Regions from separate parts of the Staphylococcus sp. TCBT05 genome, predicted to be linked through region 1. Evidence: predicted binding sites of a transcription regulator. Region 1 holds the regulator's gene; the other holds the start of a gene.
What was found. Region 1 encodes LexA, which represses DNA repair genes until DNA is damaged. Its sites were predicted from a motif close to CGAACATATGTTCG; they were not measured.
Positions count from the first base shown of each region.

Region 2: a site for LexA is predicted at 11,372-11,385, ahead of uvrB (excinuclease ABC subunit UvrB). Genes of this name have one in related genera too.

Region 1 covers NZ_JBUQDQ010000038.1:536,934-554,093, forward strand. The annotation lists gene ACY191_RS09690 (hypothetical protein) at 108-293, opposite strand; gene ACY191_RS09695 (YneF family protein) at 848-1,087, opposite strand; gene tkt (transketolase) at 1,299-3,287, opposite strand; gene ACY191_RS09705 (DUF896 domain-containing protein) at 3,369-3,614, opposite strand; gene sosA (DNA damage-induced cell division inhibitor SosA) at 3,732-3,974, opposite strand; gene lexA (transcriptional repressor LexA) at 4,119-4,742, shown strand; gene ACY191_RS09720 (CAP domain-containing protein) at 4,950-5,915, opposite strand; gene guaC (GMP reductase) at 5,983-6,960, opposite strand; gene rpsN (30S ribosomal protein S14) at 7,159-7,428, opposite strand; gene rpmG (50S ribosomal protein L33) at 7,678-7,827, shown strand; gene ACY191_RS09740 (catalase) at 7,928-9,415, opposite strand; gene ACY191_RS09745 (amino acid permease) at 9,639-11,084, shown strand; gene ACY191_RS09750 (hypothetical protein) at 11,295-11,609, shown strand; gene ACY191_RS09755 (Cof-type HAD-IIB family hydrolase) at 12,067-12,876, opposite strand; gene thrB (homoserine kinase) at 12,920-13,840, opposite strand; gene thrC (threonine synthase) at 13,842-14,903, opposite strand; gene ACY191_RS09770 (homoserine dehydrogenase) at 14,909-16,189, opposite strand; gene ACY191_RS09775 (aspartate kinase) at 16,380-17,160, shown strand, end outside.
Region 2 covers NZ_JBUQDQ010000038.1:1,056,600-1,073,759, reverse strand. The annotation lists gene ACY191_RS12235 (YigZ family protein) at 291-932, opposite strand; gene fakB1 (fatty acid kinase binding subunit FakB1) at 1,107-1,970, shown strand; gene ACY191_RS12225 (DEAD/DEAH box helicase family protein) at 2,253-3,335, shown strand; gene ACY191_RS12220 (ComF family protein) at 3,328-4,002, shown strand; gene hpf (ribosome hibernation-promoting factor, HPF/YfiA family) at 4,069-4,647, shown strand; gene secA (preprotein translocase subunit SecA) at 4,943-7,480, shown strand; one part of gene prfB (peptide chain release factor 2) at 7,701-7,772, shown strand; one part of gene prfB (peptide chain release factor 2) at 7,774-8,811, shown strand; gene ACY191_RS12200 (COG3942 and LysM peptidoglycan-binding domain-containing protein) at 9,192-10,121, shown strand; gene ACY191_RS12195 (YfbR-like 5'-deoxynucleotidase) at 10,351-10,992, shown strand; gene ACY191_RS12190 (CsbA family protein) at 10,998-11,228, shown strand; gene uvrB (excinuclease ABC subunit UvrB) at 11,534-13,516, shown strand; gene uvrA (excinuclease ABC subunit UvrA) at 13,522-16,359, shown strand; gene hprK (HPr(Ser) kinase/phosphatase) at 16,819-17,160, shown strand, end outside.

The DNA of each region.
Region 1 (17,160 bases):
ATAAATAACTTAAGACTCATTTTCAGCACGAAAAAAACAAACCAAATGCATTATAAGCACTTGGTTTGCAATAAGTGTAAGTTCATTCAGACTTAAATCGCTTTTATCTACAATGCTTGTTTATTGTCACAAGCAGAGTATGCGTTATTCAATGTAAATCTTAAATAATTCATATCATGAATTTGCATAGCATTGTGGTATTTCTTAAATGCTTGCTCATCAGGAAAGTTAATGTGCACATTGGCAAGACGGTCTAATACTTCCTTATCTTCCATTTCATAGGCATCTTTCACTTATTACTACCTCCCTTATGTTTAAACATTATAGCAAAAAGATTTTCTGAATCAAAATATTTTCTGAATATTTAAAAAACATTTCCAAATTGGCATACAATAATTCCAAACTATTCCTATATATTATTGTTTGAAGATGATAAATTCATTAAAAACGTTTCAAATGATAAACGTGATAACATTTCAGATTTTCCATAAAACAATTTGTTTATAACATATTAAAATGATTGTGCTTATTGTTGTTACATTTATACTTTCTGTCATAAGTACATAATATATAGCTTTTATTAAGTATTCATTCATAAGTCAATTAATGATAAATGTGAACTATGTACAACCTATCTATACATTTAGGACATGAAGATATACTGACAACAGCGAACATCTACGGACATTTATACTCGAACATTGAAAGTGAAGTAACAGAAATTTTAGATAAAACTTAAAGAAATATACGCGTTGAAAAAATTTTTTGGTACCACTATGGTACCACGAACAAAAAAAGAGCCAAAAGTTACTTTTTTACAAGTAACCTTCAGCCCTTTAATGACGCGCTATTTCTTTTTCTTCATAGCGTCTTCTTGATTTTTATTCATCATTGTCATCATTTGATTTATTTTCTTTTGAGATGGTTTTTGACCCATTTGCATCATCATCATACGTAGCATTTCTTCATTAATTGGTGGGTTCTTTTTAAGATAATCCATCATATATTTTCTTGCAAGGAAAAATCCACCCACTAAACCAAGTATAAGTGCTAACACGATTAATAAAATTGCTAACCAAGTTACCATTGTTTCACCCACTTTCCTATCCTAATGCATTTTACTAAAATTAGTACTCTATTTCAAGAGAACCTGAATTTTATAATTGCCCTAACCTAAAGTATTATATCAATTACAGAATCAATTTGTAAACATGGGATAAGCATCTCTAATAACTAAAAAGTGGTATGGGACAATAGCTCCCATACCACTTAGTGTTAACTGTCAAATTTAGTAATTATTAAAGTGATTGAACTTGGTTAAGAACATTTTCTTTAGTGAAGCCATATTTTTCAACTACTAAATCTCCAGGGGCACTTGCACCAAAGCCATCAATACCAATGACTTTACCTTCAGTACCTACATATTTATGCCAACCAAGAGAAGAGCCCATTTCAATTGCAACACGTTTAGTGATTGCTGCTGGTAATACTGACTCTTTATATTCAGCTGATTGTTGATCAAATGCATTCCAGTTCGGCATAGAAACAACACGTACACCTTTACCTTGTGCTTCTAAATCATTAGCAGCTTCGATAGCTAAGTTTACTTCTGAACCAGTTGCTAATAATAAATATTCTGCGTCTTTGTCAGACTCAAATACTACATAACCACCTTTACGTACACCTTCTTCAACTGTTTCTTTAGGAAGGTCCATAGCAGTAAGGTTTTGACGAGTCAATACTAATGAAGTTGGTGTGCCTTCTGATTCTAATGCTACTTCCCAAGCAACACGTGTTTCATTACCATCAGCTGGACGAATCACGTTCATGTTAGGAATCGCACGTAAACCTGCTAATTGTTCAATTGGTTCATGTGTTGGACCATCTTCACCTACAGCAATTGAATCATGTGTAAAGATGAATGTTGAATTTAAGCCCATGATTGATGATAATCTTAATGCTGGTTTCAAGTAGTCACTAAATACGAAGAACGTTGCACCGTATGGATGTAATCCACCATGCGCTGCCATACCATTAACTGCAGCACCCATTGCAAATTCACGTACACCGAACCAAATATTTTTACCTTCTGGTGTTTCTTTGTTAAAGTCACTTGCATCTTTAACATTAGATTTGTTTGAACCAGCTAAATCGGCTGAACCACCAAAGAATGAAGGTACTGATTTACTAATTGCTTGAATAACTTCACCAGAATCAGCACGTGACGCACCACTGTGTCCAGCTTCAAATTCAGGTAACGCTTCTTTGTAGTCCACTGGTAACTTACCACTAATAGCTAATTTGAATTCTTCAGCTAATTCTGGATATTTAGAAGTATAGTCTTCAACTAGTTTTTCCCAAGCTTCTTCTTTTTCGTTTGCACGTTTTAACATACTTTGTTGGAATATTTCATAAACTTCTTGAGGTACGTTGAAACGTTGGTCTGGGTCTAAGCCATATTGTTCGAAAGTTAATTTTCTTTCATCTTCACCTAAAGGTGCACCGTGCACACCATGTGTTGCTTGTTTATTAGGTGAACCATAACCAATAATTGTTTTTATTTCAATAATAGTAGGAACATCTTGTGCTTTAGCTTCTTCGATAGCTTTATCAATTGCATCGATGTCATTGCCTTCTTTAACTAAGATATGTTTCCAACCATATGCTTCAAATCTACCTTTAACATCTTCAGAGAAAGCCTTGTTTAAATCTCCATCTAATGAGATATCATTTGAATCATATAATACTATTAATTTATCTAATTGATTGTGACCTGCTAATGAAGCAGCTTCATGTGAAATACCTTCCATTAAATCTCCATCTGAAGCAAGTACATAAGTATAATGATCAACAACTTTAGCATCTTCTTTATTAAACTTACCTGCTAGATGTTTCTCAGCCATTGCAAAACCTACTGACATTGCAAACCCTTGTCCAAGTGGGCCAGTTGTTACTTCTACACCATCAGTATGTCTATATTCTGGATGACCTGGTGTTTTTGAACCCCATTGTCTAAATTGTTTTAATTCTTCCAATTCTAAACTACCAGAAACATGTAATAAACTATAAAGTAAAGCTGAGCCATGACCGGCTGATAATACAAATCGATCTCTGTCAAAGAAATCTTTTGATTGGGGATTAAAGTTTAAATGACGAGTCCAAAGCGTATATGCCATTGGTGCTGCGCCCATTGGTAAACCTGGGTGACCTGAGTTTGCTTGTTCAACTGCGTCGATACTCAAAGCTCTAATTGTATCTATCGCTAATTGATCTTTTTGATTATTCATCTTAAAATGACTTCCTTTCTTCTAGCTAGTTTAATTCTTATTATACATGATTTAACAGAAAATTAACAAAAAATTGAATTGCTATTTGCCTTGATTATTTTTTGAATCTAAAATATTTTTTACTTTTTCTGGAGTAACGTCATTACCTTCAGGGTCAATTACTCGTGTGCTTTCTAATTGTTGTTTAAATTTCTCTCTAAATGAGTCTAAGTATGCTTTTCTTAGCTTGGATTGTTCTTTAGCTTCGGCTTGAGTTAAGCCTTCTGTCTTTTTCTTCTTTGCGAGCTCATTAATTCTATCCAAGTCTACGCCATCAATGTTTCCCATAATAAACCTCCGTTATCATTAATATAAAAGAATATAACAAAAAAATAAGCGAAACTAAATAGTTTCGCTTATTTTATCCCATTTATTCTATTAACTTGTTCATCCCAAATAAATTGATTAGTTTACGGCAGCTATAAGTGGTGTAACTTGATGTTCGCTTTGTTCGCTGTCTTGATGATCACTTTGTGCTTTTTCTTTATCTTGATTAATATTTTCAGTAACATTATGATCAGTCATTTCGTACGTTTGTTCTGTCCCATCACTATGATGTGCCGTTAATATAAATATAGTACATAATAACATTGTAGCAACTAATACCATTAGATACGTCTTAACTTGCGATTTATATAATTTAATCATAATTTCCACTCCTAGAACATTTGTTTGTATTAACAATTTATCAGAACATCTGTTCTTAGTCAATAGCAAAACGAACAAACGTTTGTAAAAATTGTTAGCCCATGCTATAATGTAACTAAATTAAAGCTAGGGAGTGCCTAAATTATGAGAGAATTAACGAAACGACAAAATGAAATTTTTGAATATATCAAGCAAACTGTTCAATCAAAAGGCTATCCTCCAAGTGTTAGAGAGATTGGTGAAGCTGTAGGCCTTGCTTCTAGTTCTACAGTGCATGGACACCTATCACGACTTGAAGAAAAGGGCTATATTAAACGAGACCCAACGAAGCCAAGAGCAATTGAAATAGTAAGTGAATCTATTGGCGAACCTGTGAACATGGAAGAAACAATTCATGTTCCCGTTATAGGTAAAGTTACAGCAGGTATTCCAATAACTGCTGTAGAAAATGTCGAAGAATATTTTCCACTTCCAGAGCATTTTACTTCTACTCATAATAGTGATATCTTCATTTTAAATGTCGTTGGAGATAGTATGATTGAAGCAGGTATATTAGATGGAGACAAAGTAATTGTTCGTAGCCAAACTATTGCAGAAAACGGTGATATTATCGTTGCTATGACCGAAGAAAATGAAGCAACTGTCAAACGTTTCTATAAAGAAAAAGCGCGTTATCGTTTACAACCTGAGAACAGTTCTATGGATCCAATATATTTAGAACAAGTTTCTGTGTTAGGTAAAGTGGTCGGTCTTTTCCGTGAAATGTAGATAGATATAACTTTTATTGGTTACAGTTATATATCAATAAAAATAAGAGGTTAAGCATAATGCTTAACCTCTTATTTCTCGTCTTTTTTCTCTAAGACTTCTTTAATTTTTTCTAGTATATCATCTGTTTTATCTGTTTTTTTTGTTGTCATAACTAACTCATCCTCTACAAGTTAAAGGATACCCTTTAAACAAGAAAATCAAACATTATCCTGTATAATTTTCTGTCCAATATGGTTGTCTATTATTATTAAATTCAACACCTACGCCAAGTGTATTGAAGTCTCGTTTCAGAATATTTTTCCGATGACCGAGTGAATTCATTAGTCCTTGATGCGCATATATACTGCTCGTTTGACCATATGCTAAGTTTTCTCCTGCTGCACTAAAATCATGTCCATATGCTTCTAATCGATCAAATGGTGAATTACCTTCCAAGTCAGTATGATCAAAATAATTCTTATTAGCCATATCTTCACTATGCTTTCTCGCTGTATCAGAAATGCTTTCAGAATATTTTAGTGTCGGCAGTTCATGTTGTACTCTTTCAGCATTAACCAAATCAAAATTTTGTAGTTCAAAGCTGTGTGCTAATTCATCTGACGGCGCTCCATATTGTTGCTGCAATCGTGATTCCATTCTCTCACTCACTTGTAATATGGCAGTTAAATTATTATCACTATGTTTATCATAAAAAGCTGTTGTATATATTTGATCATCATGGAAAGTATCATACTCGTCATCTTTAATTTCATAATTTGTATGACCTTTTCTAATTTCAGTTATCGGCGTTCCTAATCTATCACGAACAGTAGATTTTGGTGTTCCATATTTTATTTTGCTTTTTGATGAGATTACGTTTTGATTGCTATACAGCCCGTTTACTTTATTATCAATATAACTTACCATTACAAACGATCTATAGTCATCAGAATAGTAAGTGTACCATTTTGTACCATATTCATTAGTGGTTATACGTTTGGGTTTCCCTAACTTTTCAGTAACAGTAGACTTATCCATATTCATTTGAATATTATTTACTGCAAAAGCTTGTTTGCTAGGTGCTTTTAATGGCTTATTTGATGTCGTTGTTCCTGAAGTCCAACTGGCTACTTTAGACTTAAATTGTTGTTCAAATCCAACGACCGGCTTAAATTCTTTAACAGGTATCACTAATACAATTAATAATATAACAACGATATATCCTATTAATTTTCTAATTTTTTACACCTACTATAGTTTAGTCGCGATCTCCATTGAAAATTGAATTACGTACGATTACATAATCTACTTTTCTTAATGAATTAATATCTTTACCACCTGCATAAGAGATTGAACTTTGTAAGTCTTGTTGCATTTCTATAAGTGTATCGAGTAATGCACCTTTATGTTCAACAAACATTTTCTTACCTTCAACGTTTTTATGTTCACCTTTTTGGAATTCAGATGCACTACCAAAATATTCTTTATACAACTTGCCATCTAACTCAACCGTTTCACCTGGTGATTCTTCATGTGCAGCAAATAATGAACCTATCATTACCATTGAAGCACCAAATCTCATTGATTTTGCAATATCTCCATGAGTTCTAATACCACCATCTGCTATGATTGGTTTTCTAGCTGCTTTACTGCATTGATTTAAAGCTGCAAGTTGCCATCCGCCAGTACCAAATCCAGTTTTGATTTTAGTTATACATACTCTACCTGGACCAATACCAACTTTAGTAGCATCTGCTCCTGCATTCTCTAATTCACGAACACCTTCTGGCGTACCAACGTTACCAGCAATTACAAATGACTGAGGAATATGTGCTTTAATATGTTTTATCATTTTAATCACTGATTCTGAGTGACCGTGTGCAATATCGATTGTAATATATTCAGGAATAATTTCTTCGCTAGCTAATTGCTTTACAAAATCAAATTCGCCGGCTTTTACACCAACAGAAATTGATGCAAATAGTTGCTGTTCATGCATTCTTTTAATAAATGGAATACGTGCAGCTTCATCAAAACGATGCATAATATAGAAATAATCATTTTTAGCAAACCATTCTGCTAATGATTCATTCATGACTGTTTGCATATTTGCAGGTACAACAGGTAATTTAAAACTTCTTGGACCAAATTCAATCGTTGTGTCACATTCTGAACGACTTTCTACAATACATTTATTTGGTATAAGTTGGATATCTTCATAATCGAATATTTTCATAATAAAACAAACCCCTAACATTTTTTATATAACACTTGTACATTGGTAAGATTTTTATAACTATTCCATTCTATTACAACGTAAAATCTATTACATTTTACTTAATTCCCGAACAATAACTATTTATTCATCTTTACCATTAGATAATATACAATGTTTTATACTAAATGTAAATGGACTATAGTCGGAGTTTGAAAATTACCAACTTGATTTCTTCACACCAGGTATTTGACCTTTATATGCATGCTCTCTAAATGCAATACGAGACATCTCAAATTTTCTATAAACGCCTCTTGGTCGACCTGTCACTTTACAACGTCTTGTTAAACGCGTCGGTGAACTATCTCTGGGTAATTTACGCAATGCTTCATAGTCACCTTTCGCTTTCAACTCTTTTCTTAACTCAAAATATTTATTTACAAGTTCTTCTCGCTTTTGCTCTTTTACTATTTTAGATTTTTTTGCCATTTTATCTCTACCTTTCTCTTCAAATCGTAATCATTACGTTTTATATCGTAACATATTCTTTTATTTACGCAAATCATTTATTTTATTTTTGTTGAAAAAAATTATCTTTAAAGTTAGAGATATGACATCATATCGTATATCTTCTATAATTAATGTAGTCCTTTATAACAACATTAAATTTGAAATCGTCATAAATGTATGCTAGAATTTTAAAACGTAACAATTCCTATTAAGAAAGAGGTGTTTATTTTGCGCGTAAATATTACTTTAGCTTGTACAGAATGTGGAGATCGTAACTATATCACCACTAAAAACAAACGTACGAATCCAGAGCGTATTGAACTTAAAAAGTACAGCCCAAGATTAAATAAATATACTGTACACCGCGAAACTAAATAACATTCTGTTGTTAAAATTACTTTTTTAAATACGACAAATTAAAAAAGAAGTCACACATGTTAAACATGCGTGACTTCTTTTTAGTTTATATAGTAGCAAACTAGTCTGCCACTTCTAAATCAACATCATTAATATCAATACCTAACGCATTCGCTACACCTTTACCATACTCTGTATCAGCTTTGTAGCAATGACGGATGTGACGGTGTTGAACTTCTAATGTTGTACCCTGCATCTCATTGGCAGTATTTTCAAAAATGCGTTGTTGTTGCTCTTTTGATTGTAATCTAAACAATCTACCTGGTTGTTCGAAGTAATTATCATCATCTTCGCGATAATTATATTCATAAGCTTCACCTTCGACTTCTAGGCCAGGTTTTTTAAATTCAGGTTGATCCTCAAAACTTCCATCACTATTAGGATAATAGTGTGTTCCTCCACCTTGGTTATTATCTAAGATACGCATTTGACCATCTCGGCTGAATGGGCAAATATTTTCAACTCCAACACCTTTTGGTTGGTTTACTGGTATTTGCCAGTGATTGACGCCAAGTCTATAACGTTGAGCATCACCATAAGAGAATATACGACCTTGTAACATTTTATCTGGAGAAAAATCTATACCTGGAACAATATTTGTCGGTGCAAATGCTGCTTGTTCTACATCTTGGAAGTAATTATCTGGGTTACGATTTAACTCAAACTCACCAACTTCTATAAGTGGATAATCACCTTTATACCATACTTTTGTTAAATCAAAAGGATTGTCTTTATGATTTTTCGCTTGTTCTTCAGTCATTACTTGAATATACATTTTCCATTTTGGGAAGTTTTTGTTTTCAATTGCTTCAAACAAGTCACGTTGAGATGATTCTCTATCATCAGCAATGATTTTCGCCGCTTCATCTGGTTGTAAGTTTTCAATACCTTGTTGCGTTCTATGGTGGAATTTAACCCACACACGTTCTCCTTTATCATTATACATTGAGTACGTATGTGAACCGAAACCATGCATATGTCTATAGCCGTTTGGAATACCACGGTCAGTCATTAAAATTGTTACTTGATGTAACGCTTCAGGTAATGATGTCCAGAAATCCCAGTTATTTTGCGCACTACGCATATTTGTTCTTGGATCTCTTTTTACAGCATGATTTAAGCTCGCAAATAATTTAGGATCTCTAAAGAAGAATACCGGTGTATTGTTACCTACTAAGTCCCAGTTACCTTCATCTGTGTAAAATTTTAACGCAAATCCTCGAATATCTCTTTCAGCATCCGCTGCGCCCCGTTCCCCTGCAACAGTTGAAAAACGCGCGAACATCTCTGTTTGCTTCCCTACTTCTGAAAAAATACTAGCAGATGTATATTGCGTAATATCATTTGTTACTGTAAAAGTACCAAACGCACCAGAACCTTTAGCATGCATTCGTCGTTCCGGAATTACTTCTCTGTCAAAATGAGCCATTTGTTCTAAAAAATACCAATCTTGCATCAACAATGGTCCTCGAGGTCCAGCAGTCATACTATTTTCTCTATCTGAAACCGGTGCACCAAAAAGACTAGTTAAATTTCTTTTATTGCTCATAATGTTTCCCCCTCACAAATAGTAAATAATAATTATTATTATCTAGCACTAATTTTAAAGTATACACATACGAAAAGCAATTATGTTACTTCTTATAATATGAAATATTTCTGAATATTTAAAATTTTATCGCTCCAACTCTCAAAAAATGCATTGATTGTAGTCATTAAAAGCATTAAAATGTAAGGTATATAAATTTTTATAGATTATAGGAGATTTTAATATGGGACAAAACAATATGAAACGTGGTCTCAACTCTCGACATATTTCAATGATTGCAATAGGTGGTGCGATTGGCACTGGACTCTTTGTCGCTACAGGTAATGTTGTATCACAAGCTGGTCCAGGCGGCGCGATTCTAGCTTATTTAATCATTGGTGTCATGCTATATTTCTTAATGTCTTCAATCGGAGAACTAGCTACATTTTATCCTGTATCAGGATCATTTAGTTCTTACGCTACACGATTTGTAGACAGTTCCCTCGGCTTTACAATGGGATGGTTATATTGGGTGATGTGGGTATTAGTAACGAGTGTTGACATCATTATTGCATCAAGCGTATTAGATTATTGGGAAGTATTTCACTTTTTCAGCCCTGTTACTTGGAGTATTTTGTTTCTTTGTTTACTATTTGTACTGAATATTTTTACAGTAAAAGCATTTGGTGAAACAGAATTTTGGTTATCTTTAATTAAAGTACTTACAATTATTATCTTTATAGTAATAGGTGTACTAACAATATTTGGCATTTTAGGTGGTAAATATTATGGGTTTGAACATTATACAACAGGTGAAGCGCCATTTGTCGGTGGCATTTCAGGTTTCTTAGCCGTGTTACTCATCGCTGGTTTTTCAGTTGGTGGTACTGAGATGGTAGCTGTAACTGCAGGTGAATCATCGAACCCGCATAAGTCAATGCCAAAAGCTATTAGACAAGTATTCTGGAGAATATTGCTATTTTACGTTTTATCTATTGCTGTTATTGCCGCAATTATTCCTTACAGCGATCCTCTACTATTAAACAAACATGAATCTGTGACTCAAAGTCCATTCACAATAGTATTTGATCGTGTAGGTATTGCTTTTGCTGCATCTGTGATCAATGCAGTTATCCTAACATCGTTACTGTCTGCTGCAAATTCTGGAATATATACAACAAGTCGTATGTTATTTTCAATGGCAGAAGATAAACAAGCACCGAAGTTTTTTGCAAAATTAAACAAAACGACGAAACTACCTATTATTTCTATTTGTACAACATTTGTAATCGTGTTAGTAGTAATTGTATTAGCGCAATTTAAATCAGATATTGTCTTCTCACTGCTCAATATTATCGGTTCATTAGTTATCGTAATATGGGCATCAAGTATTGTCGCTCAAATCAGATTACGTTCTGCAATAAAAAAACAAAACAAACGTGCAGAAGATGTATTACCATATAAAGCAGCGTTATATCCATTAGGACCAATCATTGTAATAATTGCATTGCTATTCCTATTTTTCGGAAATTCCTTTGGTGCTTTAATGGCAGGCGATTATGGCTCTGTTATACGAAACATTGCACCAATCATTATTCTAGCAATTGTTTATTTATCACATAAAGTAATTAGAAAAACAAAAATAGTGAAACTAGAAGACGTTGAATTAAATACAACTAAAGAACATTAATTGTAAAAGCACTGGTATATAATCAGTGCTTTTACTTTGCCACTTTAATTAATGAAAAACATATTACAAAAACAGTTAGAATTATACATATATACGTATTTGTTTATTCGAGTAAAATCAATGCTTAACACATAAGAGTTGAATATTTTCAGTGCTTAAAAAGTATAGTATAATATAATTAACAATATTGGTTATATTGAGGTGAAAACTATGATTGGGCAAACAAATTTATTTGATGATATTTTAGAAACTGAAGAGCGTTTCGTTATTGTTGTGCAATCACTTGAAGAAAAGAATAATCAATTGCTTAAACGAACTTTAAGAGAGTATGGTAGCTTAGAACATTCACAAATGGAAAGTCTTTTTGAACATCTTAAAGATGTCTTTTTAGAAGAATCGTTTGAGGATAATCAATCTGCATTCTCTATCACAGTATATACAAATTTAGATTATGCTGCGGATAATGTGTATGCACATGTTAAAAGGCATAGAGGCAAACACGAGTGGACACATACAGCAAAATAATTCTTTCACTTCAGAAATTATCTATCAGAGTTAACTTACTCTGATAGTTTTTTATATTTGCATTTGCTTCTATCTTAGTATCATCAATAAATACTGAGTTATCAGCTGTGTTCAGAAATTAATAAAAAGTGACTTGATCAATCCATTTGTAGAGTAAACTGAGGCATGTTTTAATTTTTATAGATAAGCTGCTATATTAATTTAGTTTAGTGGAATTTATTAAATTATAAGTAAGTGTCTTATTTTTTGTAGTAATAACATATATATGAACTACGAATTGTTTGCGAGACGCCTAAGGGTGTAGGATGAGTGTTGAGACCAAGGCTCGCCCCATCCCCCTAGGTAAGCGAGCAATATTGATATAAATTACAAGCCCATCAAAGACCAAAAATCTTTGATGGGCTTAGTGCTAGGCATTTATGTCATAGACACTTTTGAATTATATATATCAATCTAATCAAGAATCAAGCAATGCTTTTAAAGCGTGAGGAATACCATCCTCGCCATTACTTAAAGTAATTTCGTCAGCAACTGCTTTAACTGCTTCATTAGCATTACCCATTGCTACTGCATGTCCGACGACGTTAAGCATTGAAATATCATTTGAACTATCACCAAATGCAATAACTTCAGACAAGTCAATATTGAGCTTTTCACAAAATGCAGCTAATGCATTTCCTTTCGAAACATCTCTAGCCATAAATTCTAAAAAGTACGGCTTACTTGTTGTAACGTCTACTTCCTCATTAAAATGACCAGCTAATTCAATGTTTAAACTTGTAATATTCGGAACATAATCTACACCCATTACTTTAGGTACATCAGCTTGAATATATGCTTTGATATCATCGACCCGTTTCATCGGCAAACCTGTCAATTCAGACTCTATATTCATATATTCGTGGTCACCTTCATATATAATAAATCCTTCATGATATGTTAAAACAAACAATTTGTGTTCTCTACAGAAATCAACAATTGCATCAAAATCTGCCTTAGTTACACTCTTACTCACTTCAACATGTTCATCTTTAACAGCAATTGTCTTACCACCATTATAGCTTATTACATAACTATCATATTGATCTAACTTGAGTTGCTTTGCAACAGGTAGCATCCCTTCTGTAGGACGTCCTGAAGCCAAGACAACATGATATCCTTGCTGCTGAATGTCAATTAAATAACGTTCAGTTTCTGGACTAACCTCATTATCTGGATTCATTAAAGTGTCATCCATGTCCATAACAATCATCTTATATTTACTCATGTTTGTATCTCCTTTCAACACCTTAACATTATACTACAATAATTTAACGGCGTTGGTACAGAATTTTCGACACAACTCCACTTTCATTAATTGTCACTAACTCCGATCGACAATCCATAAATGTTCCTTTAAGTTCTCTAACGAGTTCGCCACTCCGTTCTGGAGCAACTAATGTTAATACGGTTGGACCTGCACCACTGATTACAGTCGCATAGGCGTTATGTTGTTTCGCAATCGCTTTAATTTCTTTAAACTCAGGTATTAAATGTTGTCTGAATGGTTCATGAAAACCATCTTGTTCCATCATTTTTCCTGCCAACTCATAGTTATGTTGTATCAATGCACTAATCATTGTGTTACTAATCGCACTATTTTGAACTGCCTTTTTATGTGAAAATGTTTCCGGTAATGTATTTCTTGAATCATCTGTACGTAGTTCATAAGATGGAATAGTAATAATGATATCCACACGTGGTGGATCAATATATGATACATCTGTCACCTTTGTCTCAGGATTAAAGTAACCTAATACCAAGCCTCCATAGATTGTTGGTGCCACATTATCAGGATGACCTTCGATTTCAGTAGCTAATTGTAGTAATTCATATTTTGATAATTCAATATCACCAAAATAATTAGCAATATATAATGCACCAACTAATGCTGATGCAGAACTCCCTAAACCTCTTGCTAAAGGGATTTCGCTTCGCATTTCTATATCTAAACCAGGTAATTTAACATCATATTTACGTGCAACTCTTTGAGCAATTTGATAAATATAATGTCTATTGTCTGTTGGCAAATCTTCTACATTTGGTCCGACGTGATTAAACGTCCACACATCGCTGTCGTTCTTCTTTACATCTAAATATAAAAATTTATTTAATGCCATACCTATAGAATCAAAACCGACACCTAAATTAGCTGTAGATGCCGGTATTTTCAAATGCAACATGTCACTCATGTTAGAGCGCTCCTTTGATATAATCTAAGATGCTTTCTCTATCGTTAGGCAACGGTTTGATTGGATTATCCAATAATGAAATTGCAGTGTCTGGATCTTTCAGACCATTACCAGTTAATACAGCAACCACCTTTTTACCTTGTGGTAACTTGCCAGCACGGTGTAATTTTATCAAACCTGCTATAGATGCATTACTTGCCGGTTCACTAAAGACACCTTCTTTACTTGCCATCAATTGATATGCTTCTAAAATTTCTTCGTCTGTTACGCTATCAATTAGACCATCTGATTCACTTAAAGCATTATTAGCTTTGTCCCAGCTTGCTGGGTTACCAATTCTAATAGCCGTAGCTACTGTATCTGGATTCTTAACCACTTTGTTCTGTACAATTGGTGATGCACCTTCAGCTTGGAATCCAAACATATGAGGTAATTGTGTTTGATTTTTATCGTGATACTCTTTGAACCCTTTCCAATATGCTGTAATATTACCTGCATTACCAACAGGAATGGACAAGATATCAGGAGCTTCTCCTCCTAATTGTTGAATGACTTCAAAGGCGCTTGTTTTTTGACCTTCGATTCTATATGGATTTACAGAGTTTACTAAGGCAATTTCACCGTTTTCCGCTACTTCCTTAACAATCTCTAATGCTTCATCAAAGTTACCTTCGATAGAAACAATTTCAGCACCATACATCACGGCTTGAGATAATTTACCAAGCGCAATTTTACCTTCAGGTATTACGACAATTGCCTTCAACCCTGCACGAGCAGCATATGCTGCAGCAGATGCAGAAGTATTACCTGTCGACGCACAGATAACAATTTTCTTACCTTCTTCTTTAGCTTTGGCCATCGCCATTACCATACCTCTGTCTTTAAAAGAGCCCGTTGGATTAGCTCCTTCGTATTTTACATGTAATTCAATGCCTAACATTTCAGATAAATTTTCACAATAAATTAAAGGTGTATGTCCTTCATTTAAAGTTAATTGTGGTGTATTTTCATTTACAGGTAAAAACGCTTCAAATTCCTTCACTAAACCTTGCCATTTTTCCATTTCTATTAAACCCCTTCTACTGGATAAATTTTATTTACAACATATCCTGCCTCTGTAATTGCCGATTCAGGAGACTCATCTAAGCCTACTACAATCAAACCAACCGTTCTGGCATCTCTTTCAGTAACGGCTAATGATTTATGGAAAGGTAACTCCGCTTTAATTAAAGCTTCAACCTTACTCGGTTCCTCACCATCTGTCTGAATGACAACATAATAACTTTCTTTTTCTTTAAACGATACTGTATCATCGCTATCCATTAATTCTTTCGTTTGTTCCGTCTTCAATTCAAAATGTGGTGGTAATGTATGCAGATTAGACTCAAAATGCAAGGTAACGTTAAGCAAGTCACTCACAACTGCACTTCCAGTTGCTAAACTACCAGCTCCCTTACCATAAAACATCGTCTCTCCAACAGCATCACCAATAACATAAATTGCGTTGAATTCATCTTCAACTGCAGATAATTGGTGTGCAGTACTAATAAGTGTTGGTGCTACTGAAGCATTAACTTTACCTTGCTCATAAGTACCTTTACCAATTAATTTAATCTTATAACCTAGTGCTTCTGCTGCCTTAATATCAGCAAGTTCAACATCGCTAATACCGTGTCTATCAACATCTGATAAATTAATCACTTGGTTAAAAGTTAAATAAGAAGTAATGACTACCTTTCTTGCGGCATCTACACCTTCCACGTCATCTGTAGGATCTGCTTCGGCAAACCCTAATCTTTGCGCTTCATCCAACGCATCTTCAAACGATGTATTCTCACGCGTCATTTTACTTAAAATAAAGTTAGATGTTCCATTTAAAATACCCATAAATTTAGTTATATTATTTGCATTCAAACCATTATTAATCGCATTAACGATTGGAATACCGCCTGCAACACTTGCTTCATATTTTAATGCTACGTCATTTTCTTGTGCTAAATCTTCTAACACATTTAAATGCACAGCTAATAAGTCTTTATTGGCAGTAATAACATGCTTTTTCTGACTTAATGCACGTTTTAACCAATCTACTGTCGGTTCAACGCCACCCATAACCTCAACGATAATGTCTATAGAGTCATCATTTAAAATTTCATCTACATCTTCTGTTAGATGATAATTCGATACGTTAATGGGTCTCGATCTAGATTTATCACGAACTAAGATATGTCTAATGTTGATATCTTTGTCCATTGTTTCTTTAATTTGTTCTCTATTTTCTTCAATTATTTTCACTACACCTGAACCTACAGTACCTAAACCGAGCAGGGCTACATTTAATTCCTTCATCATTTCATTCCTCCGATTGTTCATTCAAAAAATACAATTGTACAGTTGAAAAATACTAGAATATGGTATAGTATAAATTCATTCATTATTTTTGTAAAGGTTGAAAATAAAAACCGTATATCTATACTATCACTCTCGTGATAAAAACTAAACAAAATTTTCTGATTTTTTAGAAAGGTTGTAGCTCATTATGAAAGTAGCGAAATTTGGAGGAAGTTCTGTTTCAAATGCAGAACAAATAAAGAAAGTATTAAATATAGTAAACTCTGACTCAGACAGAAAGATTATCGTCGTTTCAGCACCCGGAAAAAGACATGCAGACGATGTAAAAACAACGGATTTACTAATTCGACTTTACGAAAAGGTTATTGCCGGATTAGATTATCAAGCAAAGAAAGAAGAAATTATTCAGCGTTATGCTGATATTATTTTAGAACTTGAAATGACAGATTCACTGTTATCAACAATTGATGAAACTTTAGAAACATATATTGCCACATTAAAGGAAAAACCTGCTCGTTTATTAGATGCGTTACTTTCATGTGGTGAGAACTTTAATGCCCAACTCATAGCTGAATATAACAATAGCCAAGGTATACCAACACGTTATGTATCACCTGGTGAAGCGGGTATTACTGTCACAGATTTACCTCAGAATGCTCAAATTTTAGATCAATCTTATGAAGCACTCTATAGCCTTAGAGAATACGATGAAAAATTAATTGTTCCAGGTTTCTTTGGTATTTCTCGTCAAGGTTATGTTGTGACCTTCCCACGTGGTGGATCTGATATCACTGGTGCAATCGTTGCTCGTGGTGTTCGTGCTGACTTATATGAAAACTTCACAGATGTTTCAGGTATTTTTAGAGCTAATCCAACAATAGTAAAAAATCCAGAAGTGATTGATGAGATTACTTACCGTGAAATGCGTGAATTATCTTATGCAGGATTTGGTGTGTTCCACGATGAAG
Region 2 (17,160 bases), 520 kb from region 1:
ACCTATTCGGCTAAGTCGAATAGGTCTTATTTTTAGCATTGTAGTAAGTTAAAATAGAATGAATATCTTTGAGTATTTAATAAGAAATAAATTATTAAGTGTTTGTAATCGAGCTAATATAACTATAAGACTGGTTGAAAACGAGCAATGCCATATGACGCTACTCTTTGAAATGTTTTCTCTTTAATAGACTACATGACGAAGGACAATATAAATATTAAAATTCGTCTATTTGTATACAAATAGACGAATTTGCTGATGTTGATTGTATGTCTAGTAAAGTATTGAGGCTACGCAGTTTCGATATCAAATGGTAAAAGTACGATATCATCCTGTGTTAAATCATAATTACCAGATGTATTGCGGTTTAAAAAGGCGATAAAGTCATCATAATCGGTAGCTACTACATCGATTTGATAACTCACCTTGTCTGTATAGACAGTATCTCTCAAGAAGAAGGGAGTCGTTTCAAGTTCATACTCAAATTTACCAGTTAAATCGTAACCAATACTGACCGTAGTTGGGATGGCTGGCCTTAATTGTACACGTCCTACATCATAAATCACATCTCTAACGGCACCACTATATGCGCGGATTAAACCGCCACCACCGAGTTTTATACCACCAAAATAGCGTGTAACCACAACACAGGCATTGTGTATGTCTAATTTTTTTAAGATTTCTAACATTGGTACACCTGCTGTACCACTTGGTTCACCGTCATCGTTGGCCTTTTGTATATTCATCTGATCACCAACGGTATAAGCTGAACAGTTGTGTGTCGCTTCTTTATGTTCTTTCTTGATATGTTCAATAAAGTCCTTTGCTTCTTGTTCGGAAGCAACAGGTTGAATATGTGCAATAAAACGTGATTTGTTAATTACATTCTCTATTGTATGTGCACGTTTAATTGTAATAATTGATTCTCCCAATATTTTGCCCTCCAATAAAAACGACGTAAATTATATATGTTATTTATTATACGTGTTAGTCAATTTATATATAGTATACACTGAAATGAAGCCTGTATTAAATGTTTAAAAATAAATTTTCTTTTAACTAAAAATAATGTATTATTGTTGTGAGTATAATGAAGGAGGATTATGATGAAGATTGCTGTTTTGACAGATTCTACAAGCTATCTATCACAAACATTAATTGATAAATATAATATAAGAGTTGCCCCTTTAAGTGTTACGTTTGATACTGGGGAAAATTTCGTTGAAAATGAATCTATTTCTAGATTAGAATTTTATGACAAGATGAAGACATCTAAAACTATACCAACAACAAGTCAACCTGCTATTGGTACTTTTATAGAGCATTTTGAAGCATTACGTGGAGAAGGGTATACCGACGTCATCTGTATCTTCTTATCATCTGGTATTAGTGGTTGTTATCAAACTGCTACACAAGCTGGTGAAATGATTGAAGGCATCAACGTACATACCTTTGATTCGAAGTTAGCAGCTATGATTGAAGGCAGTTACGTCTTGCGTGCTATCGAAATGGTTGAACAGGGAAATCAACCTGATCAGATTCTCGAAGAATTAAATCGCATGATTGATGTTACGGGTGCCATTCTGATGGTAGATGATCTGAAAAATTTACAAAAGAGTGGACGAATTACAGGTGCGCAAGCATGGATTGGTACAATGTTAAAAATGAAGCCTGTTCTAAAATTCGATGACGGTTTAATTGTTCCAGATGAAAAGGTAAGAACTAAAAAGCGTGCATTGAAAAAAATTATTGAAAAAGTAAATGAACATATTCAAGGCTTTGATGAAGTGACCTTACATGTTGTCGTGGGTGACATCGAAGAAGATGGTGAGTGGTTGTACAATGAAGTGCAAAAGACATTCCCACAACATAAAATTCACAAATCATATTTTGGACCTGTTGTCGCTGCACATTTAGGTTCTGGTGGCATAGCAGTAGGGTACGTTGGTAGAAATATTCGCTTAGATTAAGAACATATAGAGATAAAGACATGACATGCTTCGGTAATGTGATGTCTTTTTTTAATTAAAGGAGGTAGATTTAATATACATTATTATGGAAGGTTAGTAACAGATCGCAAGTTATTAACGACAGAAACGATTCATGAAGTAACTACAGGTGTATGTGACATTGGAGGTCAGTGGCATTGTAAACAATGTGAAACAACAGTTCAGCAACACTTTTATACGTATCGGTCGGATTGTCTAAATAAAGCAATTGTTTATTGTCGAAACTGTATTTCTCTTGGAAAAATGGATAGTCATCATCAAGTTTATATCACTGTAACAGGGCATAAAAAGAGTGAAGCAGCTTATGATTTACCTTTCAAGTTATCTCCCCAACAACATTATGCCTCTGCTGCAATTGTGACGGCATTAATGAAACGTCAAGCGCTATTACTATATGCTGTCACAGGTGCTGGTAAAACTGAAATGATATTTGAGGCGATTCATCAAGCAAGAAAACAAGGTTTAAATGTAGCTATCGTATCTCCACGTGTCGATGTGATAATTGAACTGCAAATCAGAATACGAGAGGCCTTTCACGATGAACAAATCGATGTGTTGTATCAAGGACAAAGGCAAAAATACGATGGACATTTTGTTATTGCTACTGTGCATCAATTAATGCGCTTTAAAGGTCATTTCGACTTTATTGTTGTGGATGAGGTTGATGCATTTCCATTATCAATGGACCCTACACTGATGTCAGTCATTACTGCTGCTCAAAATGAAGATGGTAGTGCAGTTTATATGACTGCTACACCAACACCATGGTTAATCAAACAATTTGATAAATCACACATCATTAGATTGCCAGCGAGATTTCACCAATCCCCCTTGCCAGTACCTATTTTTAAATACTTTCGAATTATCCCTCATAAAAAGCAATTTAAGTTTTTAAGTTTATTAACCCAACAAATACAAGCTAAACGGTATACACTTGTATTCTTTCATAATATTGAAATAATGGAATATATGTATCAAATTTATCACAAAGATATTGAAACGCTTACGACTGTACATAGTCAAGATCCATATCGGTTGGATAAAGTTGAGGCATTAAGAAGCGGACAATATCGTGTTGTATTTACAACGACAATTTTAGAGCGTGGATTCACGATGGCTAACTTAGATGTAATTGTTGTAGACAGTCATAAATTTTCAAGTAGTGCATTAATACAAATAGCTGGGCGGGTTGGTAGAAAAATGGCATCACCAACTGGTTTAGTCATGTTCTGTCATCAAGGTATTACATTTAAGATGATTAAAGCACGAAGCACAATTGTGCAGATGAATAAACTCGCACGTAAAAAGGGGTGGATTCATGATTAAATGCCTCCATTGTAGAGGTTACTTTACCGAACCATTAAATGCAGTTACATTGTTCAAACCAGCTACACTATTTTGTAAACAATGCACAAAACTTTGGGTTAAAGTGAAAATAAAAGATAATATAAAGCGTTGTTCGAGATGTTTAAAGTATTTAAGTACAGAAGAACAGACATGTTTAGACTGTAAATACTTAGAAAGCAATTATACGTTAATGGATCAATTATATTGTCAATTTCAATATGATGGCGTAATGAAGGATTTGATAAAGCGATATAAATTTGATAAAGATGTTGCCTTGTGTGAACAATTCGCATCAATGATGAACTTACCAAAGCAACACTATGATTTAATTATACCGATACCATCACCCAAGGAACGCGATTATCAAAGAACCTTTAATCCTATTAGGATGGTACTGTCACAAATGCGTATACAATATAAAGCAGTGCTTACGATGGATTATAGAGAGAAACAGGCGAATTTGCCAAAAAGTAATCGAATTAATGCGCGTAATCCATTCCATGTCATAGACGATATTGATTTAACTCATGCACAAGTATTGTTGGTAGATGATATTTATACGACTGGATTAACGGTGCATCAAGCTGCGGAAAAACTTTTTATTAGAAAAATCAGAAAATTCGATGTGTTTACGTTTGCACGGTAGCATAAACGTGGTATTATATGAGTAAGCAATATTACCAATATAGAGGTTTTAAAGGAGTCGATTACTATGATTAGATTTGAAATTCACGGAGAGAACCTCACTATTACTGATGCGATTCGCAACTATATTGAGGAGAAAATTGGTAAATTAGAACGCTATTTTAACGATGTGCCAAACGCAACTGCACACGTTAAAGTAAAAACATATCAAAATTCAGCTACTAAGATTGAAGTAACTATTCCATTGAAAAATGTTACTTTGAGAGCTGAAGAACGCCACGATGATTTATACGCTGGCATTGATTTAATCAATAATAAACTTGAAAGACAAGTAAGAAAATATAAAACACGTGTTAACCGCAAAAAGCGTAATCGCGGTGAACAAGAAGTGTTCGCTTCACTGCCAGAAGAAAATGAAGCTGAACAATTAGAAGCCGAGCCAATTGAAAATGATGGTGACGGTGATATCGAAATTATCCGTGCAAAGAACTTCAGTTTGAAACCTATGGATTCAGAAGAGGCAGTATTACAAATGGATCTTTTAGGGCATGATTTCTTTATTTTCACAGATCGTGAAACTGATGGAACTAGCATCGTATACAAACGAAAAGATGGGAAATATGGATTGATTGAAACTACTGATTAATCTTTGTACTTTCTATAAATGATTTGTACGCAGGGCGTTCATGATTATGTTAAATCGTGGACGTCCAATTTTTGTTATGTTACTATGAAATAATTTGAAAGTGAAATATAATAGTACATGCAAAGTTATATCAATGGGTAGTATTTAATTAAGGCAATACAATGATATTAATGAATTGACACATATATGTTAATAAAGTAGGAAATAGAGAGGTCTATAAGTGTAAATTTAGGCTTATAAATGATATCATAAATTGTTGTAAGCTAAGAGTTATTAAGCTAAAGGAGCGAACAAAATGGGTTTTTTATCAAAAATTGCAGATGGCAATAAAAAAGAAATAAAACGCCTTGGCAAATTAGCCGATAAAGTCCTTGCATTAGAAGAGGATATATCGATATTAACAGACGATGAAATTAAACAAAAAACGCAATCATATCAAGAAAGATTGCGTGATGAAGAGGACATTAAGAAACAAAATAAAATATTAGACGAAATTCTACCGGAAGCATTTGCATTAGTAAGAGAAGGTGCAAAGCGTGTCTTTAATATGAGTCCATATAAAGTTCAAGTTATGGGTGGTATCGCGATTCATAATGGTGATATCTCTGAAATGAGAACCGGTGAAGGTAAAACTTTAACAGCAACGATGCCAACCTACCTCAATGCGTTAACAGGTCGTGGGGTACACGTTATTACTGTCAATGAATATTTAGCAAGTAGTCAAAGTCAAGAAATGGCGGAATTGTATGAGTTCCTTGGTTTGACGGTTGGTTTGAACTTAAATAGTAAGTCTACCGAAGAAAAACGTGACGCTTATGCAAGTGATATCACTTATAGTACCAACAATGAACTTGGTTTCGATTATTTACGTGATAACATGGTGAATTATGCTGAAGAGCGTGTAATGAAACCTTTAAACTATGCCATCATTGATGAGGTAGACTCAATCTTAATCGATGAAGCACGTACGCCATTGATTATTTCTGGTGAAGCGGAAAAATCTACTTCATTATATACACAAGCTAACGTTTTCGCTAAGATGTTAAAAAATGAAGATGATTATAATTATGACGAAAAAACAAAGGCAGTTCAATTAACAGAACAAGGTATCGATAAAGCAGAGCGTATGTTCAAAATCGATAACCTCTATGATGTTAAAAACGTAGAAATCATTAGTCATATCAATACAGCATTGCGCGCACATGTGACACTGCAAAAAGACGTAGATTACATGGTAAATAACGGCGAAGTATTAATCGTCGATCAATTTACTGGACGTACAATGCCTGGTCGACGTTTCTCAGAAGGTCTGCACCAAGCCATTGAAGCTAAAGAAGGTGTGACGATTCAAAACGAATCCAAAACCATGGCCTCAATTACATTCCAAAACTACTTCAGAATGTACAATAAACTATCTGGTATGACAGGTACGGCTAAGACGGAAGAAGAAGAGTTCCGCAATATTTATAATATGACGGTAACACAAATTCCTACCAATAAACCTGTACAACGTCAAGATAAACCGGATTTAATTTATATTAGTCAAAAAGGTAAATTCGATGCAGTCGTTGAAGATGTCATTGAAAAGCACAAACAGGGTCAACCGGTACTATTAGGTACAGTAGCAGTTGAAACGAGCGAATATATTTCAGACTTATTAAAGAAAAAAGGTATTCGACACGATGTATTAAACGCTAAAAACCATGAACGAGAAGCAGAAATTGTAGCAGGCGCAGGTCAAAAGGGTGCTGTAACAATCGCTACAAACATGGCTGGTCGTGGTACGGATATTAAACTAGGCGATGGCGTTGAAGAACTTGGTGGTCTTGCTGTTATTGGTACCGAACGTCATGAGTCACGAAGAATTGATGATCAATTACGTGGACGTTCTGGTCGACAAGGTGACAAAGGTGATAGTCGTTTCTACTTATCACTACAAGATGAATTAATGGTGCGTTTCGGTTCTGAACGTTTACAAAATATGATGAACCGTTTAGGCATGGATGATTCAACACCAATAGAATCAAAAATGGTGTCACGTGCTGTAGAATCTGCCCAAAAACGTGTTGAAGGTAACAACTTTGATGCACGTAAACGTGTACTTGAATATGATGATGTATTACGTAAACAACGTGAAATTATCTATACAGAGCGTAATAGTATTATTGATAGTGATTCTAGTGGTGAATTAGTCGAAGCAATGATGCGTGCTACTTTAGAACGCAGTGTACGTTACTATGTAAATGACGAAGAGGACGAACCAGATTACGAACCATTTATCAACTATGTGGATGATGTATTCTTAAGCGAAGGTGCTTTGAAAGAATCAGAAATAAAAGGTAAAGATAATGATGATATCTTTGAAATTGTATGGGCAAAAGTCGAAGTTGCATTTAAAGATCAAAAGGAAAAAATAGGCAGTCAATTCGCAGAATTTGAGCGCATGATTCTATTAAGATCTATAGATGATCATTGGACAGACCATATCGATACTATGGATCAGTTGAGACAAGGTATTCATTTACGTTCTTATGCACAACAAAATCCATTACGTGATTATCAAAATGAAGGTCACCAATTATTTGATACAATGATGGAAACAATAGAAGAAGATGTAAGTAAATATATCTTGAAATCTGTCATTACTGTTGAAGATGATATTGAACGTGACAAAACGACTGATTTCGGTAAAGCTGAACACGTATCAGCAAATGCTGAAGATGGTAAAGAAAAGGTAAAGGCTCAACCTTACGTTAAAGATGAGCATATTGGTAGAAATGATCCTTGTCCTTGTGGCAGCGGTAAAAAATATAAAAACTGTCATGGCGCTTAGGTGATTTAAGCGTGACAGTATGAAACCGGAAGCATTGATTTGTGATTATCAACTTCCGGTTTTATTTTGAAAATGAGTGTGAGTTTAACATATAATAACCATGATGCTCGTATACTATTGAAACGGAGTGAACCATTTATGTAGCTTTAGTTAGCTTTTCTTCAATCAATTGTTATGTAATAGTAAGTAAATTTTCAATTATAATAGGAGCGATGTTTAGATGGAATTATCGGAAATAAAAAGAAATATAGAGAGTTATAATGAAAAATTAGAGCAACTTAGGGGGTCTCTTTGACTTAGAAGAAAAAGAGACGAATATTCAAGAATATGAAGAAATGATGGCTGATCCAACATTTTGGGACAATCAAGATAAAGCACAAGAAATAATTGATAAAAATAACGCTTTGAAAAGTATTGTTAATGCATATCGTGATCTAGAAGCACAAATTGAAGATATGGAAACGACAAGAGAATTATTACTCGAAGAAGAGGATGCAACGATGAAAGCTGATTTAGAAACGTCAGTCCAACAATTCAAAGATAATTTGGACCAATTTGAATTACAGCTCTTATTAGATGGACCATATGATGCAAACAATGCCATCGTCGAGTTACATCCAGGTGCTGGTGGAACAGAATCACAAGATTGGACAAACATGTTATTACGTATGTACCAACGTTATTGTGAACAACAAGGCTTTAAAGTAGAGATTATGGATTATTTACCAGGTGATGAAGCTGGAGTTAAAAGTGTGACATTTGCTGTGAAAGGTCACAATGCATATGGGTATTTAAAGGCTGAAAAGGGTGTACACAGATTAGTTCGTATTTCGCCATTTGACTCATCTGGAAGAAGGCATACGTCCTTTGCATCTTGTGATGTTATTCCTGAATTTAACAATGCGGATATTAAAATCGATATAAATCCAGACGATATCACAGTAGATACATTTAGAGCATCAGGTGCTGGTGGTCAACATATTAACAAAACAGAATCTGCAATTAGAATTACCCATCATCCGTCTGGAATTGTTGTTAACAACCAAAATGAACGCTCACAAATTAAGAACAGAGAAGCTGCCATGAAGACATTGAAATCTAAACTATATCAATTAAAATTAGAAGAGCAAGAACAAGAAATGGCAGAAATACGTGGTGAACAAAAAGAAATTGGCTGGGGTAGCCAGATTAGATCTTATGTGTTCCATCCATATGCAATGGTCAAAGATCATAGAACGAATGAAGAAACCGGTAAGACTGATGCAGTCATGGATGGTGAAATTGGGCCATTTATTGAAGCATACTTACGTAGTCAAATGGATCATTCATAATACAATAGTTTAATAAATCATTTTATGCCTTATATACAGTTGTGCATCTTGCAACTGTCTTATAAGGCATTTTTATTATATAGAGGTGGCATTGTTGTCAGCAATAGTACAATAATTTATGCAGAAATTGATATGATGTTCTAATTATATGCTTCTATCATCTAGTTATATTACATGAGCTTATATATGAAGGGTGCAATTTTAGTAATATTAAGCTAGTAAAGCTAGTTATACCATAGCTTTCTTAAGAGATTTTATTTTACTGCATATAGGACTAAATAACCATTGTATTACAGTCTGTTAACAGTTCAATATGGCATAAGGTTTTGTGCTATATTAAATTTGTATAATAATAAGACAGCAAAGGAATGAACATAACAATGAAGAAAGGTTTAATAGTTACTGCATCGACGACGGCACTGTTTTTAGGTGTGAATCATATAGCGTCAGCGGAACAAATACATACAACATCTTCGGAGATGGAACTTACGCAAATTGCTGAAAGATTTGCTACCAATATCGATGAAATTAAGGCGCTAAACAATTTGGATGATAGTGTGACTTCTATTGCGACTGGAACAAAAGTGGTCGTGCCTGATCGTGATATCGTAGAAGTATTAAGTGGCGACACACTTACAAATATCGCCAATAAGCATGAGATATCATTAGATGACTTATTTAAATTGAATCCACAGATTACAGAAACGATTCATCCGGGGCAACTTATTGCTATATCGGAAGCAGGTTCAAAGCATTTATATAATGATGATAAAGCAAGCTGGGGGACACCAGATACATTACAACAACCAACAGATGAAAGTGATTCGCAAATATTGACACCGAATTATCCTCAGAATGATGTGGCTCAACCAACTCAATTTTCTAACTATCAATCGTGGAATAATGATGTAAATAGTAATTATTCCAATGCTTATCAATATGACGCCAATCATTATTACAGTGGACAACAAAGTATTGGCCGTAGTGGTGGCACTAATTACTATGATAATGGTCAGTGTACAAGTTACGCATTTGATAGACGTAGTCAATTAGGTAAGCCTGTAAGCAATTTATGGGGTAATGCCAATCAATGGGCAAATGCAGCTAGACAAAGTGGTTATGAAGTTAATCATACGCCAGAAGTAGGGGCAATTATGCAAAGTACATCTGGTCCAAATGGACATGTTGGTGTGGTAGAACATAAAAATACCGATGGATCCATTGTTGTTTCTGAAATGAATTGGCAAGGCGTCGGACAGAAATCATATCGTACGATACAACAACCTAGTGCGTATAACTATATTCACTAGTAACAATTTAAAAATAATATCTAATATGAGATAAAGCCATACTGTTATATTACGGTGTGGCTTTATTTTAACGATAAAAATTTATATGAAATCTTAATAAACTGAAAAGATAGAAATTCTAAATTGCTAATTATTTGTTTAACAGCTATTTGATAAGACATTTTGATTGTTGAATGATATTATAAAAGCAAGTATAATCATTCATTAAATAAACTTAGGAGGCGATATCATGGGCGTACATCAATACTTTAAACGTTTATCTGATTTAGAAAAATTAATTCGATTACCAGGCCAATTCAAATACTTTGAACATAATGTTGCTGCACATTCATTTAAAGTAACTAAAATTGCTCAATATCTTGGAACTGTCGAAGAATATCATGGCAATGAAGTGAATTGGAAAAGTTTATATGAGAAAGCACTAAACCATGACTTTGCTGAAGTGTTTACAGGTGATATTAAGACACCAGTTAAATATGCGAGTGGAGAATTAAAAAAACTATTCTCACAGGTTGAAGAAGAAATGGTAGATCATTTTATTAACGAAGAAATTCCTGAAGCATACCAAGATATCTATCGTGAAAGGTTACAAGAAGGTAAGGATGATTCCTTAGAGGGTCAAATCTTATCGGTAGCAGATAAAATTGATTTATTATATGAAACATTTGGAGAAATACAAAAACGTAACCCGGAACCATTGTTTTTTGAAATTTATGAGATGTCTTTAGAAACAATTATGCAATTTGATCATTTAAGTTCCGTGCAAGATTTTATAGATAATATTATTCCAGAGATGTTAACTGAGAACTTTATTCCACGTGCCGAACTGAGAGAAACAACGATGACAATCCTAAATAATAGAAATGGGTGACATAGATGATTTGGTATATGCTTGCGGCATTTTTTCCATGCATATTAGTCGTACTATTTAGTGTGCTGACGAGAAATAAATGGGTCGGCACTATTTTGACACTCATCTTAATTGGGGCATCTGTTGCCAAAGGCTTTTTTCATAATGAATGGATCATATTTATTGATGTCGTGTCATTATTAGCGGGATATATAATTATCGATCAACTCGAATTTCATAAGCATGATGGTGATTAATGATAAGTTACAAGCAATCTAGTTGTAAAAATGACTTGTAAACTATAAAATAATTACCTTCTTAAAATAAATAAAGCAATAAATTAAGGCAAACATGGTAAGATACTATGTTTGTTTTTTGTTGTTTACACATGTTAAAATAACGAACAAACGTTTGTCTTTTTGCGCATAAATCTGTTAAAATATAGAATAAGGTTATACACTATACACAATAATTTACAATTTAGTAGACAAATCAATATTAAAGCATAGAACTTTGCGTTACATTTGTCACATAAGAAAATATATAGGAGGCGTGTGTCAACATGGAACACTATCCATTTAAACTACAATCCAATTTCGAGCCACAAGGTGATCAACCAGAAGCGATTAAAGAAATTGTCAAAGGTGTAAATGAAGGGAAACGTCATCAAACATTACTTGGTGCGACGGGAACTGGTAAGACATTTACGATGAGTAATGTTATCAAAGAAGTCGGCAAACCGACGTTAATCATAGCACACAATAAGACATTAGCAGGTCAATTATATAGTGAGTTTAAGACATTTTTCCCTGAAAATAGAGTAGAGTATTTCGTAAGTTACTATGACTATTATCAGCCGGAAGCATATGTACCATCTACAGATACTTTCATTGAAAAGGATGCATCAATCAATGATGAAATTGATCAACTACGACATTCTGCTACAAGTGCTTTGTTTGAACGAGATGATGTCATCATAATTGCCAGTGTGAGCTGTATTTATGGTTTAGGTAATCCGGAAGAATATAGAGATTTAGTTGTAAGTGTACGTGTAGGTATGGAAATGGATAGAAGTGAGTTACTGAGAAAGTTAGTTGACGTCCAATATACTAGAAACGACATTGATTTCCGAAGAGGTACCTTTAGAGTACGCGGTGATGTTGTTGAAATTTTTCCTGCTTCTCGTGAGGAAATGTGTATTCGAGTTGAATTTTTCGGTGATGAGATTGATCGTATACGCGAAGTCAATTATTTAACTGGAGAAGTATTGAGAGAGCGCGAACATTTTGCAATTTTCCCGGCATCCCACTTCGTAACACGTGAGGAAAAGATGAAATCTGCAATACAAAGAATTGAAAATGAATTAGCAGAACGTTTGGAAGAATTGAGAGCGGAAAATAAACTACTAGAAGCGCAGCGGTTAGAGCAACGTACGAATTATGATTTAGAAATGATGCGAGAAATGGGATTTTGTTCTGGTATAGAAAACTATTCCGTTCATTTAACATTGAGACCAATGGGTTCGACACCATATACCTTACTTGATTATTTTGGTGACGATTGGCTGGTTATGATTGATGAATCTCATGTGACATTGCCACAAATTCGTGGTATGTACAATGGTGACCGTGCACGAAAGCAAGTCTTAGTTGATCACGGATTCCGTTTGCCAAGTGCTCTGGATAACAGACCGCTTAAGTTTGAAGAATTTGAAGAAAAAACAAATCAGCTGGTCTACGTTTCTGCAACACCAGGACCTTATGAACTAGAGCACACAGACGAAATGGTACAACAAATTATTCGACCAACTGGCTTGCTTGATCCTAAGATTGAGGTCCGACCTACGGAAAATCAAATTGATGATTTACTTGGCGAAATTCAAGAACGAATAGACCGAAATGAACGTGTACTAGTTACGACATTGACGAAGAAAATGAGTGAAGACTTAACGACATATATGAAAGAAGCAGGAATTAAGGTTAACTACTTACATTCGGAAATAAAGACATTAGAACGAATTGAAATTATTAGAGATTTACGAATGGGTACCTATGATGTAATCGTCGGGATTAATTTGCTTAGAGAAGGTATAGATATACCAGAAGTATCACTTGTTGTAATTTTAGATGCTGATAAAGAAGGTTTCTTAAGATCAGAGCGTTCATTAGTTCAAACAATTGGACGTGCTGCGCGTAATAGTAAAGGTGAAGTAATCATGTATGGAGATAAAATTACGGATTCTATGAGATATGCGATTGATGAGACAGAACGTCGTCGTAATATTCAAATGGCATACAATGAAAAACATGGTATTACACCAACGACCATTAATAAACAAATCCATGACGTTATTAGCGCGACAGTAGAAAATGATGACACAAATGAAAAACAACAAACAGAAGTACCTAAGAAATTAACGAAGAAAGAACGCGAAAAAACAATTGCCAATATAGAAAAGGAAATGAAACAAGCCGCCAAAGATTTAGATTTCGAGAAGGCGACAGAATTGAGAGATATGTTATTTGAATTAAAAGCAGAAGGGTGAAGTATATGAAACAACCATCTATTGTAGTTAAAGGCGCTCGTGCCCATAATTTAAAAGATGTAGATATCGAAATACCTAAAGATAAGTTGATTGTGATGACAGGACTTTCAGGGTCCGGTAAATCGTCACTAGCGTTTGATACTATATATGCCGAAGGACAACGTCGCTATGTAGAGTCATTAAGTGCATATGCAAGACAATTTTTAGGTCAAATGGATAAACCCGATGTTGATACAATTGAAGGTTTATCACCTGCAATATCTATTGATCAGAAGACAACAAGTAAGAACCCACGTTCGACGGTAGCAACAGTTACAGAGATTTATGATTACATCCGTTTATTATATGCACGTGTAGGGAAACCAATATGCCCAAATCATGGCATTGAAATTGAATCACAAACAGTGCAACAGATGGTCGATCGTGTTATGGAGTTGGAAGACCGTACTAAAATTCAATTGTTAGCACCCGTCGTTTCTCATAGAAAGGGATCTCATGAGAAGTTGATTGATGATATTGGTAAGAAAGGTTATGTTCGTGTACGAGTAGATGGTGAAATTACTGATATTAATGAAGTGCCAGAATTAGATAAGAATAAAAATCATACTATCGAAGTCGTAGTCGACAGATTAGTTGTGAAAGATGGTATCGAAACACGTCTAGCAGACTCAATTGAGACAGGATTACAACTTGCAGATGGCAACCTCGTCGTAGATATTATCGATGGTGAGGAGTTAAAGTTCTCTGAAAATCACGCCTGTCCAATTTGTGGGTTTTCTATTGGAGAACTAGAGCCACGTATGTTTAGTTTTAACAGTCCCTTTGGAGCGTGTCCAACTTGTGATGGTTTAGGTCAAAAGTTAAAAGTAGACTTAGACTTAGTTGTTCCTGATCCAAACAAAACACTGAATGAAGGTGCAATCATCCCTTGGGAACCAACAAGTTCGGAATATTATCCAACATTGTTAAAACGTGTTTGCGAAGTCTTTAAAATAAATATGGATAAACCTTATAAAAAATTAACAGATAGACAAAAGGCCATCATCTTATATGGTTCTAAAGGTAAGGAAATCGAATTTACCTTTAAACAACGTAATGGTCAAACACGTAAACGTACAATGGAGTTTGAGGGTGTAATTCCAAATATTAATCGTCGCTATCATGAGTCACCATCAGAACTAGTGAGAGAAATGATGAGTAAGTATATGACTGAGCTACCATGTGAAACATGTCATGGTAAACGATTGAGTAGAGAAGCGCTATCAGTTTATGTAGCAGGTCATAATATTGGTGAAATAGTAGAGAATTCTATTAAAAACGCATTACATTTATATCAACATATCGATTTATCAGAGCAAGATCAAAAAATTGCCGATCAAATCCTAAAGGAAATTATTTCGCGATTAGAATTTTTATATAATGTTGGGTTAGAATATTTAACTTTAAATCGAGCGTCAGGTTCACTATCTGGTGGAGAAGCGCAACGAATTCGTTTAGCCACACAGATTGGTTCTAGATTATCTGGAGTACTCTATGTACTCGATGAACCATCTATTGGATTACATCAACGTGATAATGATCGCTTGATTAACACGTTAAAAGAAATGAGAGATTTAGGTAATACATTAATCGTTGTTGAACATGATGATGATACGATGAGAGCTGCTGATTATCTAGTGGACGTAGGACCTGGTGCCGGAGAACATGGTGGTCAAATTGTTGCAAGTGGCACACCAAAGCAAGTTATGAATAATAAAAAATCACTAACAGGTCAGTATTTAAGTGGTAAGAAACGTATTGAAGTACCAGAACAACGTCGTGAAGTTACTGACAGAAAGATAGAAGTTAAAGGTGCACGTAGCAATAACTTAAAGGGTGTAAACGTGTCATTTCCACTATCTACAATGACAGTAGTAACTGGTGTATCCGGTTCCGGTAAAAGTTCACTAGTTAATGAGGTATTATATAAATCATTAGCAAAAGAAATTAATAAATCTAAAGTTAAACCTGGTGATTGTGATGAGGTCACAGGTATTGATCAACTAGAACGAATTATTGATATTGATCAATCACCAATTGGTAGAACGCCAAGATCAAATCCAGCAACATATACTGGTGTGTTTGACAATATTCGAGATATATTTGCACAAACAAATGAAGCCAAGGTTCGTGGCTATTCTAAAGGACGCTTTAGCTTTAATGTTAAAGGTGGCCGTTGTGAAGCTTGTAAAGGCGATGGAATTATCAAAATCGAAATGCATTTCTTGCCAGATGTGTATGTTCCATGTGAAGTATGTGGTGGTACAAGATATAATCGTGAAACGTTAGAAGTAACTTATAAAGGGAAAAATATTGCTGATATCTTAGCGATGACTGCTGAAGATGCGACTAATTTCTTTGAAAATGTACCTAAAATACATCGTAAATTAAAAACATTAGTCGATGTTGGCCTAGGATATGTAACCTTAGGGCAACCTGCAACGACATTATCAGGTGGAGAAGCGCAACGTGTTAAATTAGCTTCAGAATTACACAAACGTTCAACAGGTAAATCTATTTATATTTTAGATGAACCGACAACTGGTTTACATGTTGATGACATTAGTAGATTGCTTAAAGTATTGAATAAACTAGTAGAAAATGGTGACTCTGTCGTTATTATTGAACATAACTTGGATGTTATTAAAATGGCAGATCATATTATTGATTTAGGTCCTGAAGGTGGAGATGGTGGCGGTACAATTGTTGCCACAGGTACGCCTGAAGAGATTGCGAATGTTGAAGCAAGCTATACAGGTCGATACTTAAAGCCAGTATTAGAAAGAGATACAATCACTACTTAGTTCAACAATAGTAGCATATATCAGTGATATTAATTTATCGTGTATTCATATGAGGTCGATTGGATTATAATTATCCAATCGGCCTTTAATTATATTGAGCTATTAAATTTTGGTTCTATAATAAGTTAGACTGCTGATAAATTATTCGTAACAGTCGGAATCGACGAAGAACTTAAATTTAAAGGCGTGAGCTTTATGCTTTAATTTATTGGTTCAATACATAACGAATAGATTTCATTAAACTACTATAAAGCATTATAAGTTTAGGCTGAAATTTAGCGATAAAGCATGATTATAGAGACTTAATATCGTAATATCGCTAAACAGAAATGTAAGGTAGAATAGTATTGTATGAATTATTTTATTAACTACTACACTTTTTAATATGGATTATCAATGCTTTTTGATATGATAAATACATATCGCAAATGTAGGAGAAATATTGATAGAGGTGAAGCTATGTTAACTACGAAAAGCTTAGTCGAACGCTTTGAACTTGAAATTATTGCAGGTGAAGCGGGTTTAAATAAGCAAATTAAAAATACTGATATTTCAAGACCTGGTTTAGAAATGGCAGGTTATTTTTCTCATTATGCCTCTGACCGTATTCAGTTATTGGGAACAACGGAATTATCTTTTTATAACTTGTTGCCAGATGAAGAGCGAAAGGGTAGAATGAGAAAGCTATGTCGCCCCGAAACACCAGCTATCATTGTAACGCGTGATTTAGAACCACCTGAAGAGTTGATACAAGCTGCAACTGAGCTTGAAACACCATTGATTACATCAACGATTGCGACA